One region of the Agrobacterium sp. NPDC090273 genome, then DNA from elsewhere that is predicted to be linked to it. Evidence: riboswitches for the same ligand, from Rfam matches in the RefSeq annotation. Region 1 holds a riboswitch; each other region holds the start of a gene.
The links. A riboswitch is a leader RNA that binds a small molecule or an ion and turns the genes downstream of it on or off. The one in region 1 is predicted to bind thiamine pyrophosphate.
Positions count from the first base shown of each region.

Region 1 (4,192 bases):
AATGGCGGTACGGCGCATTTTTCGCTGAAAAGCGGAAAAGCTATCGTGCTTGCCCGACCCTATGATCTGACCGGAGCCTGACACCTTGGCACCCCCAATTCTTAAACTCGACGATATCAAACTCACCTTTGGCGTGACGCCGTTGCTTGACGGTGCAAACCTGCAGGTGGAGCCGGGTGATCGTATCTGCCTTGTCGGGCGCAACGGTTCGGGCAAATCGACGTTGATGAAAATTGCCGCCGGCCTGGTCGAAGCGCAATCAGGTGAGGTTTTCCGTCATCCCTCCGCCACCATCCGTTATCTGGAACAGGCACCTGATTTCGACGGCTATGATACGGTTCAGGCTTATGCCGAGTCGGGGCTCGGGCCGGGCGACGACCCTTATCGCGTCACCTACATTCTCGAACATCTCGGCCTGACGGGACAGGAGCATCCACAAAACCTTTCCGGCGGTGAAGCGCGTCGTGCGGCGCTCGCGCGTGTCATGGCGCCTCAGCCGGATATTTTGATGCTGGACGAGCCGACCAACCATCTGGACCTGCCGACGATTGAATGGCTGGAAGACGAGCTGCAGCAGACGCGAAGTGCACTGGTACTGATTTCGCACGACCGCCGTTTTCTCGAAAAGGTGTCCAATGCCACTGTCTGGCTGGATCGCGGCCAGTCTCGGCGCCTCAATCGCGGTTTTGCGCATTTCGAGGAATGGCGCGACAAGGTTCTGGAAGAAGAAGAACTCGAGCAGCACAAGCTCGGCAAGGCCATCGAGCGCGAAGAGCACTGGATGCGGTATGGCGTGACAGCACGGCGCAAGCGCAACATGCGTCGCGTCGGTGAATTGCAGGCCATGCGCGCGTCCTATCGCGGGCACAAAGGGCCGCAGGGCTCAGTCCAGGCAACGGTGACCGAAGGGCGTGAATCCGGCAAGCTGGTGATCGAAGCGGACGCCATCACCAAGTCCTATGGCGAACGCACCATCGTCGCACCCTTTTCACTGCGTGTGCATCGTGGTGACTGTATCGGCCTGGTCGGGCCGAACGGCGCAGGCAAGACGACGCTCCTCAAGATGTTGACGGGGCAGCTTGCGCCTGATGGCGGAACGGTCAAGCTCGGCACCAATCTGGAGATTGCGACGCTCGATCAGAAGCGCGAGGATTTGAACCCGGAAGACACTCTCGCCTATTATCTTACGGACGGCCGCGGTGACAACCTGATCGTCAACGGTGAGCTGAAGCATGTGACGGGCTATATGAAGGATTTCCTGTTTCAGCCGGAACAGGCCCGTACGCCGATCCGTAACCTCTCGGGTGGTGAACGCGCCCGCCTCATTCTGGCGCGCATTCTCGCGCGTCCGACCAACCTGTTGATCCTCGACGAGCCGACCAACGACCTCGATATCGAAACGCTCGATCTTCTTCAGGAAATCGTCGCCGGGTTCTCCGGGACGGTCATTCTTGTCAGCCACGATCGTGATTTTCTCGATCGTACCGTCACCTCCACCATCGCACCGGCAAATCCCGATGCGCCGGATGGCCGCTGGATCGAATATGCCGGTGGCTATTCCGATATGATGGCGCAGCGAAAAGGTGCTGCCGAGGAAAAACGGAAAGCGGAAAAGCAGGAAAAGGCAAAGAGCACATCGTCTGCCTCTTCGTCTGCGGAACCTGCAAAGGGCAAGGCAAAGCTCTCTTTCAAACAGAAGTTCGCGCTGGAAAATCTGCCGAAGGAAATGGAGAAAGCGCAGGGCGAAATCGCCAGGCGCGAAGAGCGCATGGCCGATCCCAACCTGTTCACCAAAGACCCGGCCGCCTTCAACAAGCTGGCGGAGGAAATGACCAAGCTGCGCGAAAAGCTGGAAGCCATGGAAGAAGAGTGGCTGGAGCTGGAGATGCTGCGCGAAGAGCTTGAAGGATAAAAGCGGAATTCCGGGAACGGTTTCGTCTGCTCTGACTTTGACAGGGGAAGCAAATTGGCTTTTCCTGTGAGTCCAATGGAGGAGTTCGGACCATGCGGATGATTTTCGTCAACCTGCCCGTCAAGGATATCGAGAGATCGCGAGCATTTTTTACGGCGCTCGGGTTCAGCTTCAATCCGGAATATTCTGACGATCGTACGCTCTGCATGATTGTCGAGCAGAACATCTTCGTGATGCTTTTGCAGGAAGAGCGTTTTCGGGATTTCATCAATGGCGATATTTGTGATGCGACGAGCAGTACAGAGGTGCTGACCTGCCTTTCGGCAGGGAGCCGTGAGGAGATCGACCGTACGATTACGGCGGCACTTTCCTCGGGTGGCAGCAGATGGAAGCCGGTTCAGGATCATGGCTTCATGTATGCCGGCAGCTTTCAGGACCCTGACGGCCATGTCTGGGAACTCGTGCATATGACGGAGCAGGCCTGATAACAGGCCGTCTTGCCAAGCGACAGCGGCAGGTTTACATCCTTGCTTTGATCTAACGGGGTGTCTTGTCTTCTTTCTGGAGACAAGGCTGAGAGGTTCGCCAACCCGAAGAACCTGATCCGGTTCATACCGGCGTAGGGATTAGACAGCTTTCACGCAAGCGCCTGATCCCCTTTTCGTTTTTTAGGAGGTGCGCGTGCGTCGTCGTTTCTTGCTGAACTCCATTGTTGCCGTATCTCTGCTGTTGCCGGGTGTTGCCGCGGCGCAAGAGAAAAAGACATTGACTGTCTACACCTATGAGAGTTTCGTTTCAGAATGGGGTCCAGGCCCCAAGGTGAAAGAGGCTTTCGAAAAAATCTGCAACTGCACGGTCAATTTCGTCGGGGTTGCTGATGGTGTGGCGCTGCTCAACCGCCTGAAACTGGAAGGCGCTGGCTCGAAGGCTGACGTTGTGGTCGGCCTCGACACCAATCTCGTGGCGGAAGCCAAACAGACCGGCCTGTTCGAGGCAAGCGACATTGATGTGTCCACGGCGAAAGTACCGGGCGGCTACAAGGACGATGTTTTCGTGCCATATGACTACGGCCATTTTGCCGTTATCTATGATACGCAGACCATCAAGAACCCGCCCAAAAGCCTGAAGGATCTGGTTGACGGCGATCCGTCGCAAAAGATCGCGATCCAGGACCCGCGCACCTCGACGCCGGGCCTCGGTCTGCTGCTCTGGGTCAAGTCGGTCTATGGCGACAAGGCGCCGGAGGCCTGGGCAAAACTGAAGAACCGCGTTTTGACGGTGACGCCGGGCTGGTCGGAATCCTACGGCCTCTTTACCAAGGGCGAAGTGCCGATGGTGCTCTCCTACACCACGTCGCCCGCCTATCACATGGTTTCGGAGAACACCGATCGTTATCAGGCCGCAGCGTTTTCTGAAGGGCATTATATCCAGATCGAGGTTTCAGGCCTCCTGAAAAACGCGCCGGAGAAGGAGCTTGCCAAACAGTTCCTTGCCTTCACTCTGACGCCGGGTTTTCAGGACGCCATTCCGGAAAACAACTGGATGATGCCAGTTTCCGCTACTTCGAAGCCGTTGCCGGAAGCTTTTTCCAAATTGGTGCAGCCGGAAAAGACCTTTCTGATGGACTCTGCCGAGGTGGCGAAAAATCGCAAGGCCTGGATCGATGAGTGGCTTGCGGCCATGAGCGTCAATTAAGGGAAGTTCAGGCGAACAGATGATGCTGCGTCGCGACTACAGATGGTCGATGATTGGAGGAACGGCGGCGTTTACCGCCGTTTTTCTGTTCATGGCGCTTGCCGTCGTCGCGCTGCTTTCGTTTGATGCTGGAACGTCGGCTTCGGGAATTCTGGATGCCTATACGCTGCGCATCCTCCGTTTCACGCTTTATCAGGCTACGCTGTCCACCCTTATTTCCATCATTCTGGGTCTGCCGGTGGCGCTGGCGCTGGCCCGGCAAAGACGTTTTCCCGGCCGTATCTGGATAATCAGGCTACTGGCGGTTCCGATGGGTCTGCCAGCAATTGTCGGGGCCTTCGGGATCATCGCGATCTGGGGCAGGCAAGGTGCGCTGAACACCGCGCTTTTGTCACTCGGCAAAGAGCAGCCATTCAGCATCTACGGCCTCTCTGGCATTCTCGTTGCGCATGTTTTTTTCAATCTGCCGTTGGCCGTTCGGTTGATGCTGGCGGGGCTGGAGCGCGTGCCCGCAGAATATTGGCGTATGGCGTCGAGCCTCGGTATGGGCTCGTTATCGGTGCTTCGCTTCATCGAGTGGCCTGC
Region 1 is NZ_JBIVYN010000007.1:178,087-182,278, reverse strand. Features, by position in the region: gene ACIQT8_RS19230 (thiamine diphosphokinase) at 1-81, shown strand, start outside; gene ACIQT8_RS19225 (ABC-F family ATP-binding cassette domain-containing protein) at 86-1,912, shown strand; gene ACIQT8_RS19220 (VOC family protein) at 2,005-2,397, shown strand; TPP riboswitch at 2,444-2,555, shown strand; gene thiB (thiamine ABC transporter substrate binding subunit) at 2,594-3,607, shown strand; gene thiP (thiamine/thiamine pyrophosphate ABC transporter permease ThiP) at 3,627-4,192, shown strand, end outside.

Region 2 (4,192 bases), 160 kb from region 1:
AAAAGAAAGCCGTGCCGGTGCGCACCGTTGACGAGAATGGTCCTGCCGCTTTCGCTGATCTTCGGCAGGTTATCGGGAAATGCAGGGCGGATACCGGTGCCTGTTTCGAGTATCTCCGCTTCGGCGAAAGCCGGATGAATGGTGTAGGCAGCATTGAGGAATTCCATCGTCGAGCGGACCGAGATCGGTCCGGTATGCTCGGATTCAATCATCGTTGCCCCGACCATGAAGCGCCCGCCTTCACGCGGCACAATGTAAAGCGGGATACGCGGATGCAGCAGGCGGACAGGGCGGGCCAGCGAAACATCCTGTGTGGCGAGATAAAGCATTTCGCCACGAACACCGCGAAGCCGGGGAAGCCGACCAACCCCCGCATGGCCGACACAATCGACCACACGGTCGAACGTATTTTCCTCCAGCTGGCCCATGCCCAGATGGAAGGCGACACCCATGCCCTGAAGGCGCGCATGAAGAGCTTTCAGCGCAAGGCGCGGATCGAGATGGCCTTCTTCCGGAAAATACAGCCCGAAACGGAAACGCCCCGAAAGATCGGGCTCGAGAGCTGCAATCCCATCCTCATCCAGCCATCTGTAGCCACTGGTTCTGGAGGCAAAACGCGAAAGCTCGGCGCGATCGCGCGCCGGCGCAACAACAAGCGTGCCATTGCGGAAAACGAGGCCGGGGGTGGCCCGCTCCCACCAGTCCAGTGCAGACTGACCAAGCGTTAGTACAGCCTCTTCTGCACTCTCGCGTTCACACCAGGGGGCCAGCATTCCGCCTGCATACCAGGAAGCGCCGCGAAACGGTTCGGCAGCGGCATCCGCAACCTCGACCGAAGCACCCGCCAAAGCCAGTTCGAACGCCGCGGTTAAACCCGCGACGCCCGTTCCCTTGATCAGGATACGCATGCTAAGCGCCAGTCGAAGGATCGACAGGCAGATAGAGCTCCCCACCCTCCTGGAACCTGGCCGCCATTGCTTCCAGTCCTTCCTTCTGCGCCTCGGCGCGGATGTCATGCGAAATCCGCATGGAGCAGAATTTGGGACCACACATCGAGCAGAAATGCGCGACCTTGTGCGCCTCCTTCGGCAGCGTTTCATCATGGAAGGAACGCGCCGTGTCGGGATCGAGCGAAAGATTGAACTGATCTTCCCAACGGAACTCGAAACGGGCGCGCGACAACGCATCGTCACGCACCTGCGCAGCCGGGTGTCCCTTGGCGAGATCGGCTGCGTGGGCGGCAATCTTGTAGGTAATGACACCCACCTTGACGTCATTGCGATCAGGCAGACCGAGATGTTCTTTCGGTGTCACATAACAAAGCATTGCCGTGCCGAACCAGCCGATCATCGCAGCGCCGATACCAGACGTAATGTGGTCATAACCCGGAGCAATATCCGTCGTCAGCGGCCCGAGCGTGTAGAACGGTGCCTCGCCGCAGACTTCAAGCTGCTTGTCCATGTTCTCCTTGATCTTGTGCATTGGCACATGACCAGGGCCTTCGATCATCACCTGGCAATCCTTGGCCCAGGCGATTTTGGTCAACTCACCCAGCGTTTCCAGTTCGGCAAATTGCGCCGCATCATTGGCATCGGCAATTGACCCCGGACGCAGACCGTCGCCGAGTGAGAAAGAAACATCGTAGGCGCGGCAGATGTCGCCGATTTCCTCGAAGTGTTCGTAGAGGAAACTCTCCTTGTGATGATGCAGACACCACTTGGCCATGATCGAACCGCCACGCGACACGATACCGGTAACGCGGTTGACGGTGAGCGGAATGTAATGCAGCCGGACGCCGGCATGGATTGTGAAGTAGTCTACGCCCTGCTCCGCCTGCTCGATCAGCGTATCGCGGAAGACCTCCCAGGTCAGGTCTTCGGCAATGCCATTCACCTTTTCCAGCGCCTGATAGAGCGGCACAGTGCCAATCGGCACCGGCGAATTGCGGATGATCCACTCTCGGATATTGTGAATGTTGCGACCCGTTGAAAGATCCATAACGGTGTCGGCGCCCCAACGGATCGCCCAGACCATTTTTTCGACCTCTTCCGCCATCGAGGACGTAACGGCCGAATTGCCGATATTGGCGTTGATCTTCACCAGGAAATTGCGGCCGATGATCATCGGCTCCAGTTCGGGATGATTGATGTTGGCGGGGATGATCGCCCGGCCCGCAGCCACCTCCTGACGAACGAATTCCGCACTGACGTGATCAGGAACATGCGCGCCGAAACTCTCGCCGTCACGCACAAGCTTTTCCCTGGCCGCCTCACGCCCAAGGTTTTCCCGGATGGCGATGAACTCCATTTCCGGCGTGATGATACCGGCCCGAGCATAGGCAAGCTGGGTGACGGCCTTGCCGTCTTTGGCCCTGAGCGGTTGATAGCGTAACGGAAATTCAGGCGTCAGGCGGGTGCCAGTCGCAAAACCGTTGTCCTCCGGTTTGACGTGACGTCCGTCGTAAGCCTCGACATCACCTCCGGCCAGCGTCCAGTCGCGACGCTGGCGTGGAAGGCCACGCTCAATGGCGGCGATGTGGGAAGGGTCGGTGTAGAGGCCGGAGGAATCATAGACTGTTACTGGCGGTTCGCCCGCTGTCGGATGGACCGCAATCTCGCGCATAGGCACGCGAATTTCCGGATGCAGGACGCCTTGCCTGTAGACTTTCGTGGAGGCAGGCAGCGGCCCGGTGGTGACGACGGGCGGGGTAGTCTTGGCAACGATATTCATCTTGAGGCTCCAAAGTTTGACAGTGGAGACCCAGTTCGAGCCGGAATGATGGAAAATACCGCAAGGTGCTGCATGAACGTCAAGCGTCAGCAAACCCTTTGGTCTTTGCACCGTCCCTACGCCAGTATGAACTGGATCAGGTTCAACGGGTCACTGCGCATAACAGCAGAATCTCAGCCCCTTGCGGGACACCCCTGGTGAATGACCGAAAGAAAATGCACATCCCCGCTTTTGTCAAGGAGCGATATCGACACTTGGCAGCATCGACTGTTTGTCGCATGCTGCTGTTAGTTGCAGTTAACCTAACGGTTTAGTTGAATGTTATCGTTTGGAATGTAACCATAACATTCAAAGCGTCTAATATGACTTCATGGGAGACACGTCCAAATGAACGCGACTATTCGTGAAATACTGGCAAAGTTCGGCCAGCTTCCCACCCCTGTCGAAACGATCGCCGATGAGGCTGATCTTTACGCGGCGGGGCTTTCGTCTTTTGCGTCAGTACAACTGATGCTCGGCATCGAAGAGGCATTCGATATCGAGTTCCCCGACAATCTTCTCAACCGCAAATCCTTTGCGAGCATCAAGGCGATCGAAGAAACGGTCAAGCTCATCCTCGACGGAAAAGAGGCCGCCTGATGAACGTCACCGTGGCGCCGATAGATGAAGCTCTGTCCGCGCGTGCGGGCAAAGTCGCGGCGATTGCCGCAAAACATGCCGATGATGTCGATGCTGCCGGCCGGTTTCCCCATGAGGCCGTAGCAGCACTGCGGCACGAACGGCTGCTGGGAATTCAAATTCCTGAAAACCTTGGCGGCGAAGCTGCCTCCCTGCAGGCGATCGCTGATATCTGCGTCCGCCTGGGACAGGCATGCTCGGCAACGGCGATGATTTTCGCCATGCATCATATCAAACTGTCGAGCCTCGTTGAGCACGGCGAACAAAGCGACTGGCACGCGGCTTTCATGCGCCGTGTTGCGGGCGAACAACTCCTGCTCGGATCGGCGACGACGGAAGGCGGCATCGGCGGTAATCTCCGCAACTCCATCTGCGCAATCGATATCCAGGACGATATCTGCCAGCTGGAAAAGGACGCCACCGTCATTTCCTACGGTAGCGACGCCGACGCCATTTTGATCACCTCGCGCTCGCATTCTGACGCCGCACCCACCGATCAGGTGATGACGGTTTTCCTGAAAGACCAGTATACGCTCGAGAAGACCCACGTATGGGACACGCTCGGCATGCGCGGCACCTGCTCCGACGGCTTCCTGTTTCGCGGCAAGGCGCCGGCCACCCAGATTTTTCCGAAACCATTTGCCGAGATCGCTGCACAATCGATGCTTGCAACATCGCATCTGCTGTGGAGCGCGGTCTGGTACGGTATCGCTTCTGACGCTGTCTTGAGAGCGCAATCTTTCGTACGCGCTGCGGCACGCAAATCGCCAGGCACCGCACCACC
Region 2 is NZ_JBIVYN010000007.1:22,253-26,444, forward strand. Features, by position in the region: gene thiO (glycine oxidase ThiO) at 1-908, opposite strand, end outside; gene thiC (phosphomethylpyrimidine synthase ThiC) at 910-2,730, opposite strand; TPP riboswitch at 2,826-2,936, opposite strand; gene ACIQT8_RS18520 (acyl carrier protein) at 3,118-3,369, shown strand; gene ACIQT8_RS18525 (acyl-CoA dehydrogenase family protein) at 3,369-4,192, shown strand, end outside.
Region 2: it holds a riboswitch for thiamine pyrophosphate, as region 1 does, so the genes downstream of both, thiC (phosphomethylpyrimidine synthase ThiC) here and thiB (thiamine ABC transporter substrate binding subunit) in region 1, are expected to answer to the same signal.

Region 3 (4,192 bases), on a different contig from region 1:
AGGCGGTCGACTGGCCCAGTTTCGATGCTGACTACGCCAGGTAGATCGCCGATAAGGCTCATTTCGGCGTGATTGCCACGCACGATGGTCGGCCCGAGTGCAATCAGTTCGTGGGCGAAGGCCAATCTGGAGGGGGAGTAGTCGCAATGAACGGGATCGATGATCCACGGCTTTCCTTCAGCATTGGCTATATCGACGGCCAGTCTGATAACTTTACGGCGCTCCGCATCGAGAGTACCGAGATTGATCGTTAAGGCATCCGCCTTGATAACGAAGCTCTCGATCTCCTCGAGCGACGTGGTCATCGATGGAATTCCGCCGACGACTGTGATGCCATCCGCCGTGAATTTCTGAACCACCGTATTCATCAGGCAATGCACACGGGGGCGCATCCGCCTGACGGTTTCGAGAACCTCGGCCGCTTTCGCGGCTGTCGGTATTGTTTCTGCCACGGATGTCGTCATCATTCCAGTTCCACTGCGATGTCACTGACTGCAGGTGCCTTTTTGATCAGCTGCATCTCCTGCATGAATGCGCCAAATTTGGCGTAACGTTTGGTGTCGAGCGCGGCCGGGCGTTTGGCAAAACGCGGCAATGTATCGAAAAATGCGGACTTGTTCAGTTCGTCATCAAGGTTCGGATAGGCCTTGATGAAAAGTTGCCACGATTCTTGCGGGTGGTTGGTGATGAAGATGGAAGCCTGCTCAACTGCGTCGAGGAAACGTGGCAGGCGGCCATCTGAGGCGGTGTCACGGTGTGCGACGAAGATCAGTTCGTCGTAAGCTGGAACACCGTGTTCCTCCGGGAAAAACGAACGGCCCTCATGGCCCTCAAGCTTCATCTGGGTCAGCTCGAAGTTGCGGAAACCGCCGAGCGTGGCGTCGACCTTGCCAGCAATCAGGGACGGGGAGAGCGAGAAATTCACATTAATGAGTTCAACGTCGTCTTTTTTCAGTCCGTCTTTCTCTAGCATGCGCTTCAGCATAGCATCTTCGAAGCCAGAGACCGAGAAGCCGACCTTTTTGCCCTTCAGATCCTTCAGGCTCTTGATCGGCCCATCGGCCAGCACCGTGATCGTGTTCAGCGGTGTTTCGACGAGCGTTCCAAAGCGGACAATGGGCAGCCCTGCGTCATGATCGAGATAAAGGTTCGGTTGGTAATGAACACCGATATCGGCTTGTTTTGCCGAAACGAGACGCGGTACGGCAGACGGGTCGGCAGGCGGGATCAGCTCAACCTCAAGCCCTGCATCTGCAAATAGTCCGCGTTCCGTCGCGATTACCATTGGAGCGTGATCGGGATTTACGAACCACTCAAGGAGAACCGTCAGCTTGTCAGCCGCTTGCGACTGGGCCGGCACAAGCAAACTTGCTGCGGCAAAAAGGAGGGGCAAAAAAATTCTTTTCATGGTTCGGATTTCCTCCGCAAGTTTCTAGAATAAATAGGTTTTTTGACTTCGTGCGCCCAGGGAGCGAAGCCCTTGGTGGCTTGGTCGACAATCAGACGAAGCAGCACCGCAATCACTGCCAGAATTGCCATCGCGGCAAACATGACGTCTGTTTGCATCCGGGCGTTTGACTGGATCATAACGAAGCCAAGGCCAGACGACGCTCCGACCCACTCGCCGATGATCGCGCCAAGCGGAGCAAGTGGCGCAGCAACGCCCAACCCGGAAACGAGCGATGGAAAAGCCAAGGGTACCCTCAACATGGTGAGGATCTGCCAATCGCTTGCCTGGGTCAGGGAGGCAGCATCCAGGATGTCGCGATCGGTTCTGCTGAGACCATCGCTGAATGCGGATGCGACAGGAAAGAAGATGATCATTGCGGTCATGGCAACCTTCGAGGCCATGCCGAAGCCGAACCAGAGGACAAGGATCGGAGCAAGGACGAATACCGGAAACGCTTGAAGGACAATCACCATTGGCCACACAAGGCGTCCCAAACGTGGCATGGCGGCGATGAAGAATGCCACGGCAATCCCGCTGGCAATGCCCAATGCAAGGCCAATAGCCATCTCCGCCAAGGTCACCCCGGCCTGACTGAATAGGAAGCCGGACTGGCGAATGAAAACGCTCAAGACGTCGAATGGCGTCGGCAATATGTAGCGGGGAGGCGAAAACAGCCATGTGCCTGCCTGCCATACAATCAGCAGGATCAGCACGCCGTGCAACGCATGAGCGGCTCGCATGTGACTAGCGGCAAACGGATCTAAGGTGTCGCGTGACAAGCAAACGGTAATGCAACATCATCAATCGATCTCCAGACATGACAATCACGGAGACCCAGGCAGAGCGGAGAAGAGAAAGAGTGTCCCATTGTAAGGCGACAGTTTCCGTTCCTACGCCGGTATGACCCGGATCAGGTTCAAGGGTCCGGCTCATCGCCATCTCAGCACCGTTCGGTGCTCCCCTCGGAATGGGTCGGAAACTGTCGCTTTTTTAGCTTTCTGTCAACGGCTCAGATCGTTTGTACGGCTTTGAAAATCGAGCTGAATGCACTTCCGGCGCGATAGAAAACTGCTGGCGTGCCGAGTGGGGCATCTACTGTGACATTCTGGCCGCCCGCATAACGCTCACCGCTCCAAAGGTGCACCCAGTCAATATTGCCTGGCAGGTATAGAGATCGGACATTTTCACCTGCTTTCCATACCGGAGCGACGAGCAGGTCTGCACCATAGAGATAGCTGTCCTGGATGGCATAGGTTTGTCGATCGCTCTCAAAGTGCAGGAAAAGCGGACGCTGAACTGGCAGGCCGGTCTGTGCTGCCTCCGACGAAAGGGATTTCAAATACGGTGCAAGTGCAACGTAGATCGCCGTCATCCTTGCAAAGTGCTCCAGGACCTCATCGTCCTGGTCAATTTGAATGTTGTCACGGGGTCTGTTGCCTTCATGGGTTCTCATGACGGACGTAAAAGCAGCCATTTCCGCCCAGCGCATGATCAGCTCCGGTGTCCTCACATTGCCGAACAGACTGGTGTAGCCACCAATGTCGGAATGGTGATAGGCGTTGCCAAGCAGGCCGGAGGAAAGCGCCCCTGACATGACCGTGACAAGGCCATCGTGTCGAGAAAAATCGACCGATTGATCTCCGCCCCACAGAAGCGGGCAGTGTGCCTGAACCCCGGTGAAGCCTGCTCGCATAAAAAACAGTGTCTCACCGGTCTTGCCGCGACTTTCAACAGCTCTGGCATTAACCTCGGCCCAGAGAGTTGGCCAGGCATTATGCATCAGTTTTGCATCCACGCCGTTGGCCAGGTGAATGTCGATCGGCAGGTATTCGCCGAAATCCGCCATCCAGCCGGACAGACCGAAGTCGAGCATATTCTTGCCGATGATTTCTTCGGCAAACCAGATTGCTGCATCCGCATTGGTGAAATCGACAACGCCGCAGTCGAACTCACCAAAATCGACCAGTGCAGTCTTTCCGTCCTTGTCGGTTGCGAAGTAACCGGCTTTTTCAGCAATCGGAAACAGTGGGCCATCAACGCAAAGGTAGGGGTTGACGTAGCCGAGGAAACGAATGCCTTGATCGGCAAGTTCGGCGATCTTCTGGCGCAGATGCGGATAGCGTGTCTCATTGGCCTGCCAGTCCCAGAACAGGCGCGCACCGAACGACGTCTGACGAAGGCCAACCCAATCCTCGCACCATAGGCCGGAAACCTTGGTGCCGGCAGCCATGATTTTTTCCAGCCGCGCAAGGGAATTCACGCCGTCCTTCAAGCCAATGATCGCGCCGTTATAAACCCATTCCGGCAGTTCGGGCTGGCGACCGAAACGCGAAGAGAGCATCGAGACGATATCGGCAAAGCTATCGGCTGAGAAAAACTCGATCTTTTCCGGAATTGCCCAGATCTCCAGCTCGTGAAAATCATCGCTCCGGAAATCGAAGGCGGAATATGCGCTGGTCTCTATGTGGAGGGCGTATCTGCGAGACGAGAGGTAGGTCGGTTGGGGGTAATTGGTGTTGTAATAGTCACCCCCTGCCTTGCCACTGACGTCAGACTTGAATGTGATCTCTGTCGTCTTGTCGCGACCGACGCCCGGTTCGGAGGTCCAGAGCGGAAAACGCCGGCCACGCATGTCGAAGTAGGACATTTGCTCGCCACCACCCCACACATGCTCGTCAGTCTCTGCAACGGTCCGCAGCCAGAGGCGATTGATGCTTTCGTCAAGTGCCGTAAAGCGAAGGG
Region 3 is NZ_JBIVYN010000006.1:277,723-281,914, forward strand. Features, by position in the region: gene ACIQT8_RS17740 (hydroxyethylthiazole kinase) at 1-452, opposite strand, end outside; gene ACIQT8_RS17745 (ABC transporter substrate-binding protein) at 464-1,408, opposite strand; gene ACIQT8_RS17750 (ABC transporter permease) at 1,405-2,190, opposite strand; TPP riboswitch at 2,321-2,423, opposite strand; gene ACIQT8_RS17755 (alpha-glucosidase) at 2,460-4,192, opposite strand, start outside.
Region 3: it holds a riboswitch for thiamine pyrophosphate, as region 1 does, so the genes downstream of both, ACIQT8_RS17750 (ABC transporter permease) here and thiB (thiamine ABC transporter substrate binding subunit) in region 1, are expected to answer to the same signal.